DNA from 2 places in the Actinopolymorpha sp. NPDC004070 genome. Region 1 is predicted to be linked to the other one. Evidence: riboswitches for the same ligand, from Rfam matches in the RefSeq annotation. Region 1 holds a riboswitch; the other holds the start of a gene.
The links. A riboswitch is a leader RNA that binds a small molecule or an ion and turns the genes downstream of it on or off. The one in region 1 is predicted to bind S-adenosylmethionine.

Region 1 (3,203 bases):
GATGGTGGCCTTCGGGCCGACCCTGCCGGCGATGGCGTCCAGGGTCTTCAGCCCGTCGCCGGAGTTGATGATCACGGTCTCGGCGGCCGGGTCGAGCTTGCCGGTGCGCACCAGCTTCGCCAGCGTGGCCACGGTCACCCCGCCGGCGGTCTCACCGAAGATGCCCTCGGTGCGGGCCAGCCGGGCGATGCCGTCGACCACTTCCTCGTCGGAGACGTCCTCGACGGTCCCGCCGGTGCGCCGCACCACGTCCAGGACGTACGGCCCGTCCGCGGGGTTGCCGATCGCCAGCGACTTCGCCAGCGTCTGTGGCTTCACCGGGGCGACCACGTCGTGGCCGGCGTGGAACGCCGCCGACACCGGGGAGCAGCCGGTGGCCTGGGCGCCGAAGATGCGGTACGGCGTGTCCTCCACCAGCCCGAGCTCGACCAGCTCGCGGATGCCCTTGTCGATCTTCACCAGCTGGGCGCCGGACGCGATCGGGACGACGATCTGCTCGGGCAGCCGCCAGCCGAGCTGCTCGGCGATCTCGTACCCCAGCGTCTTGGAGCCCTCGGCGTAGTAGGGCCGGACGTTGACGTTGACGAACGCCCAGGTCTCCTCCTCGCCGGCGATCTCGCTGGCCAGGCGGTTGACGTCGTCGTAGGTGCCCTCGACGGCGACGAGCGTGCCGCCGTACACCGCGGTGGTGACAATCTTCTGCTGCTCGAGGTTGTGCGGCACCAGCACCACGCTGCGGATCCCGGCGCGGGCGGCGGCCGCGGCCACGGCGTTGGCGAGGTTGCCCGTGGACGGGCAGGCCAGCACCTGGAAGCCCAGCTCACGGGCCGCGGTCAGCGCGACGGCGACGACGCGGTCCTTGAACGAGTGGGTGGGGTTGCCGGAGTCGTCCTTGACCCACAGCCGGGCCAGGTCCAGGTCGGCGGCGAGCCGGTCGGCGCGCACCAGCCGGGTGAGCCCGGGCTCGGTGTTGGGGAACGACGCCACGTCGGCCGGCACGGGAAGCAGTTCGCGGTAACGCCAGATGTTGTGCGGGCCGGCGGCGATCTGCTCGCGGGTCACCGTGGGGAAGTCGTAGCCCACCTCGAGCGGGCCGAAGCACTCCGAGCACGCGTAGTGGGCGCCGAGCGGGCTGCTGGCTCCGCACTCCCGACATCGCAGTTCGGTGGCGTTCCCGAAGGCGCCGGGGCGGATCGTGTGGGTGCCGGGCGTGGTGCTGTCGGCGTAGGTCGTCGTCATGCGAGGCCTCTCCTCTCATCTTTCCCGCGTACGTCCGCTCGGGAGGTCGTCCCGGACGCGGAGTCGTGGGCCGGAGTTGGCACCGTGGCCGCCGTGGGCCTGCATGTACGCGAGACACACTCGTCGGCGGTCGGCCGGTTGCCGGGGCTTCGTCGGGCCGGTCCCTCTGCCCCTCTGGATGAGTTCCTTGTTCAGTTGTGGTGTTCAGTTGTGGCGGTTCGGCTGTGCGGCCCCTCCAGGGGCAAGCGGCGACGTCGGTCGTGTCACCGCCTGCGGGCGAGCCTAACGGGTAGGTCCGGGCGAACGTCGACAGCGTTCAGAATGCGAGACGAGCTGTCCGAATGGAGGACAAGCCGGGCTCATCGGGCCGGCCACGCCCCCGCCGCGGCCGTCGCGGCCGGCGTGGAACGCCGAAGCGGCGCCACCGCGGCCGGGCTTCGGGAACCGTCGCACAGCGCGACGGCGGCCACCTGGGCGGGCAGCGGGTTCAGCTCACCGTCGTCGGTGAACAGCCAGGTGTTGGCGCCCACGGCGGCCTGCCGGACCCCGTCCGGCGTACTGAAGACTCCGCGCTGTAGCCGAAGACCGCGCCGTCGTGGCCCCAGACGACGCCACCGGGAACACAGGGCACCTGCACCGGGAAGATCCCCAGGCCGTAGCCGAACTTCCCGGTGTCGGTCATCTGCGCGACCTGGGCCTTCGGCAGCAGCCGGCCGGTGAACAACGCGTGCACGAACGTCGTCTCGTCGCGGGTCGTGTCAAGCGCGCTTTACACCCGCTCCGGTGAGGAGTCGCAGGTAGGCCGGCGCCGCATCGGGCACCAGCACCCGCAGGGCGAGGTCGCGGACCGAGGCCTTCGGCACCAGGAAGGCGGTCACGACGTTCTGGGTCTCACCACCGGGAATCGGATGCCGCAGGAACCGGCCGGTGTGCCGGAAGCAGCCGATCGCGGATTCCTTGACCTGCCGCCGGATGTCGGTGAAGAGCACGCCGGCAGGGTGCCAGGTGTGCCCTCTGCGGTCGGCGACGGAGAACTCGCAGCCCTGGATCCGGCGGCCCGCGGCGCGGTCTCGCGGCGTGACCATCAGCGCGACGTACACGGCGGTCCAACCCGCCCGCACCCGCAGCGGATGCCGCGGAGCGCTCGCGGTGAACGTCACCAGCCGCCAGGCGGCACCCGCGTACTCCCCGGTCCGGCCGACGGCGACCGTCTGTGCCTGCCGCATCACCGGCTTGCCGGGGTGGTCGGCCGCGACGGCATCCGTCACCGCCGCGAGCGGGAGCAGAAGGGCGAAGGCCAGCAGCCACCGCAGTCGTACGACAGAAAGCCAACGGCCGAGCACACTCGAAGGCCCACCACGCGATCCCACGCAGCAGATGTGCCCAGGTGGCGCGCCGCCGACCCGTCTGCGCACAGCTTTGTAACCGGCGGTGCGACCGCGCGGTGCAACCGGTTGGTCAGCGCTCCCGGCTGGCCTGAACGGCGGATGGGCCCGAGTCGAGGGCCTAGGCTCTGTCGCCATGGCGAGCGAACCGAACAAGAGCGTGCTGCTCGCCTCCAACCGAGGCCCGGTGTCATTCCGCCAGGACGACGCCGGCAGGCTCCAGTGCGTCGGAGGCTCCGGTGGACTGTCGGCGGCGCTCGCCGCGATCCCCCCTCAGGAGGACGCGCTGTGGGTCGCGGCCGCGCTGTCCGACGCCGACCGGCTCGCGGCCAGGTCGGCGCCGTCGGGCAGATTGGACGCCGCGGGGTACGACACCGGGACGATTCCGGTCCGGCTGCTCGACATCGAGCCGCTCACCTTCACCCGTGCGTACAACGGCATCGCCAACTCCACCCTGTGGTTTCTGCACCACCTGCTGTTCGACACCGCCAACGCGCCGCTCTTCGACCGGAGGTTCCGCCGGGAGTGGGCGTCCTACGTGGACTACAACACCGCGTTCGCGCAGGCACTCGCCGAGGA
Region 2 (3,203 bases), on a different contig from region 1:
TCGCACGGCGACGTGCCGCCGGTACCCGCGAACCCGCCCAGGGAGGGGGCGCCGACGGTCGCCGCGCCGGCCCACTCCGGCACCGGGCGGGTGTCGTGGACCGGCTCCCAGCGCCCGTCGACCACGGCGTACTCCCACCGCGGCCCGGCCACCAGCAGGCCCTCCACCGCGTCGGCGAGCCGGTCGACGTCGACCAGCGTGGTGCCGACGCCGAAGCTCGCCCGCAGCGTCCCGTCGGGCGCGCCCAGCCGCGACAGCAGCGGGTGCGCGCAGAACTTCCCGTCACGGACGCCGATGCCGTGCTCGGCGGACAGGTACGCCGCGACGAGCCCGGGGTGGTAGCCGTCCACGCTGAACGCCACCACGCCGATCGCGTCCGGGCTGTCCCGCCAGATCCGGTGCCGGAGTACGCCGGGCAGGGCGTCCAGCCGAGCGACCAGCCGGGCCCGCAGCGCCTCCTCGTGCGCGGCCAGCGCGCCGTCGGGCAGTGCGGCCAGGGTCTCGCAGGCCTGGCCCAGTGCCGCCGCGCCTAGCACGTTGGGGGTGCCGCCCTCGTGGCGCTGCGGGGCGTCCGCCCAGATGGTGCCGGTGAGAGTCACCTCGCGGACGGCGCCGCCGCCGGGGAGGTACGCCGGGGCCGCGTCCAGCCAGTCGCGGCGCCCGACCAGGACACCTACGCCCAGCGGCGCGTAGAGCTTGTGCCCGGAGAACGCCACGTAGTCGACGCCGCCGGCGGCCAGGTCGATCCGCCGGTGGGGCGCGAGCTGGGCGGCGTCCAGGACGACCCGGGCGCCGGCCTGGTGGGCCGCGGCGACGATCGCGTCCAGGGGAAGCACCTCGCCGGTGACGTTGGACGCGCCGGTGATCGCGACCAGCGTGGCCGGCCGGGCGGCGAGTTCTGCGCGCAGGGCGACCAGCGTGGCCCGCTGGGTCGTACCGGCGACCACGCACCGGTGCCGGCCCCGCCGCCACGGCAGCAGGTTGGCGTGGTGCTCGATGTCGAGGAAGAGCACGTCGCCGGCGTCGCCCTCCCCGCCGTCCTCGGTGCGGCCGGGCACGCACCTGGCCAGCAGGTTCAGCGCGTCGGTGGTGTTGCGGGTGAACACGACCACGTCGTCGGCGCGTGCTCCCACGAACGCCGCGACCTGGGCACGAGCATGTTCGTAGCGCGCGGTGCTGACCCGCGACGCGTACCCCGCGCCCCGGTGCACGCTCGCGTAGTAGGGCGCCACCTGCGCCAGGTGCGCGGCCACCTCGGACAGGCACGGCGCGCTCGCGGCGTAGTCGAGGTTGGCGTACGCCGTGGTCTCGCCGGTGACCAGCGGGACCGGGAGGTCAGCGCCCACCACGGGCAGCAGCGGGGCGGCACCCACCTGGGGTGCCGCGGCGAAACGATCGGCGCCGGACGTCACCCGGTCGGCCCGGGACGGGAGCGGGATGTCGGGGGTGATGTCGGGCGTACGGCGTTCGGCCCGGACCGCCACGGCACTCAGAAGACTCACAACACACCTCACAGGTCTCGGGGACCCGTGGGTGTGGGGTCCCGCGCTTGCCGCACCGGCCGGCGCGACCTGGTCCTCACCCGGGGCACCCCACCGCGGAGGAGGGTTGCCGGCCAGCAAGCCGGGGCTGGCGAGTCTCGTCCACCACGTCGGCGGGCGCGGATCGCGCCGTGAACCTGCGGTGGCCGAGTCTCCTGCTGGCACTCGTGACCGGAAGTCACAGTAACGGTTGTCGGGAACGGGCGATGGTATGTCTCAAATAATGAAATCGCGGTCTGCAATACGGACAGTGCGCATGGACCGGCTCGCACGCAGGCCTCCGACCTGGGCTTTCGTGCTCGGCGTCCTCGCGCTCACCGCCGCCGTCTGGGCGGCACTCCAGTCGTCGATCCCCTACCTCGGGCACGACGAGGCGGTCTACGCGGCCAAGGCGCGATCCTGGCTGACGGGGGCACCGAGCGCACAGTGGGGTGATCACCGTGCGCCCGGACTGCCGGCCCTGGGCTACGCCGCACTCGCGGTGCACGAGAGCGTGGCGTCCGTCCGGGTCGTGGGGTTGCTGCTCGCGTTGCTGGCGTTCGGGCTGTTCTGCTGGATCGGGATCGGACTGCTCGGGCCGGCGCGCGGCGTCGTGGTCGCACTGCTCGTGCTGTCCGGGCCGGGGTTCGTGCGCCGGGTCCCGGAGTTCCTCACCGATGTCGGGACCGCCGGGCTGCTGGCCGGAGCGGCGTACTGCCTGGTCCGCGCCCAGGAAGGCAACACGGTGCCGGTCCGGCGTACCGGCTCCCAGCGAGCCGGCGGCCGGGACCGGTGGCTGCCGGCCGCGGCCGGGTTCGCGCTCGGTGCGTTCTACCTGCGGTACGGCGCGGTCGCGGGCGTCCTCGCGCTGGCCCTCGCCGCCGCGGTGGCCTGGGGACCGCGGGCGTGGCTGGCCCGGTGGCGCGGCCTGCTCGGCGTGGCCGCGGTGCTGGCGGTGGGGCTGGCGCCGCACCTCGTCACCGCCGAACGCCGGACCGGGTCGCCGTTCGGCATGGTGCGCGCATCCGCCGACGCAGGCCACTCGGAGGGGCTCGGCGGCCTGCTCACCTACGTGCGGATGTTCCCCGTGAAACTTGCCGGGCCCTGGGGTGGGGTGGTGATGGCCGCCGGGCTTTTCGCGGGGGCGCTCGCGGCGTGGCGACTGGCTCGCCGCAGGCCACGACCGGAGGACCGCCGTACGGTGTTCGCGGTGCTTGCCGCCGTCACGCTCGTCGTCTCGATCGGACTGGCCGCGCACGGTGAGCCGAGGTTCGTGTTCATGTCGGTGTTCTGGCTGACTCTGGCCGGAGTGGCGGCACTGGCGGAGTGGGCCCGCGCACGCGCCCGGCTGTTGCTCGGCGTACTCGCGGCCGGTGCGGTGGCGACGATGCCGGTGACCGGTCTGCTCGTCGCCCGCGGGCCGCTGCGCGACGTGACCAGCGAGCGAGAGTCCCTGGTGGCGGCGGCCGCGGCGCTGGCAGCGGAGTCCGGTGGGGCGCTCGGTGACTCGGCGGGATCCATCGGCTCGGGCGCCCGGTGCGTGGTGGTGACCGGTTACCAGCCCGAGGTCGGGTGGTACTCCGGCTGCGCGACGGCGAGTCTCGGACAGGTGCGGTCGCGCGACCTGCCGCCGAACACACCGGTGTCGTACCTCGTGTTCGCACACGGACGCGACCAGCTTCC

Region 2: another riboswitch for S-adenosylmethionine. It lies ahead of ABZV93_RS05495 (aminotransferase class V-fold PLP-dependent enzyme); the one in region 1 lies ahead of thrC (threonine synthase).

Annotation. Positions count from the first base shown of each region.
Region 1 covers NZ_JBEXMJ010000005.1:163,621-166,823, forward strand. Annotated here, with positions in the region: gene thrC (threonine synthase) at 1-1,239, opposite strand, end outside; SAM riboswitch class I at 1,252-1,424, opposite strand; gene ABZV93_RS11480 (hypothetical protein) at 1,727-1,972, opposite strand; gene ABZV93_RS11485 (hypothetical protein) at 1,998-2,609, opposite strand; gene ABZV93_RS11490 (trehalose-6-phosphate synthase) at 2,761-3,203, shown strand, end outside.
Region 2 covers NZ_JBEXMJ010000002.1:418,473-421,675, forward strand. Annotated here, with positions in the region: gene ABZV93_RS05495 (aminotransferase class V-fold PLP-dependent enzyme) at 1-1,502, opposite strand, end outside; SAM riboswitch class IV at 1,541-1,648, opposite strand; gene ABZV93_RS05500 (hypothetical protein) at 1,798-3,203, shown strand, end outside.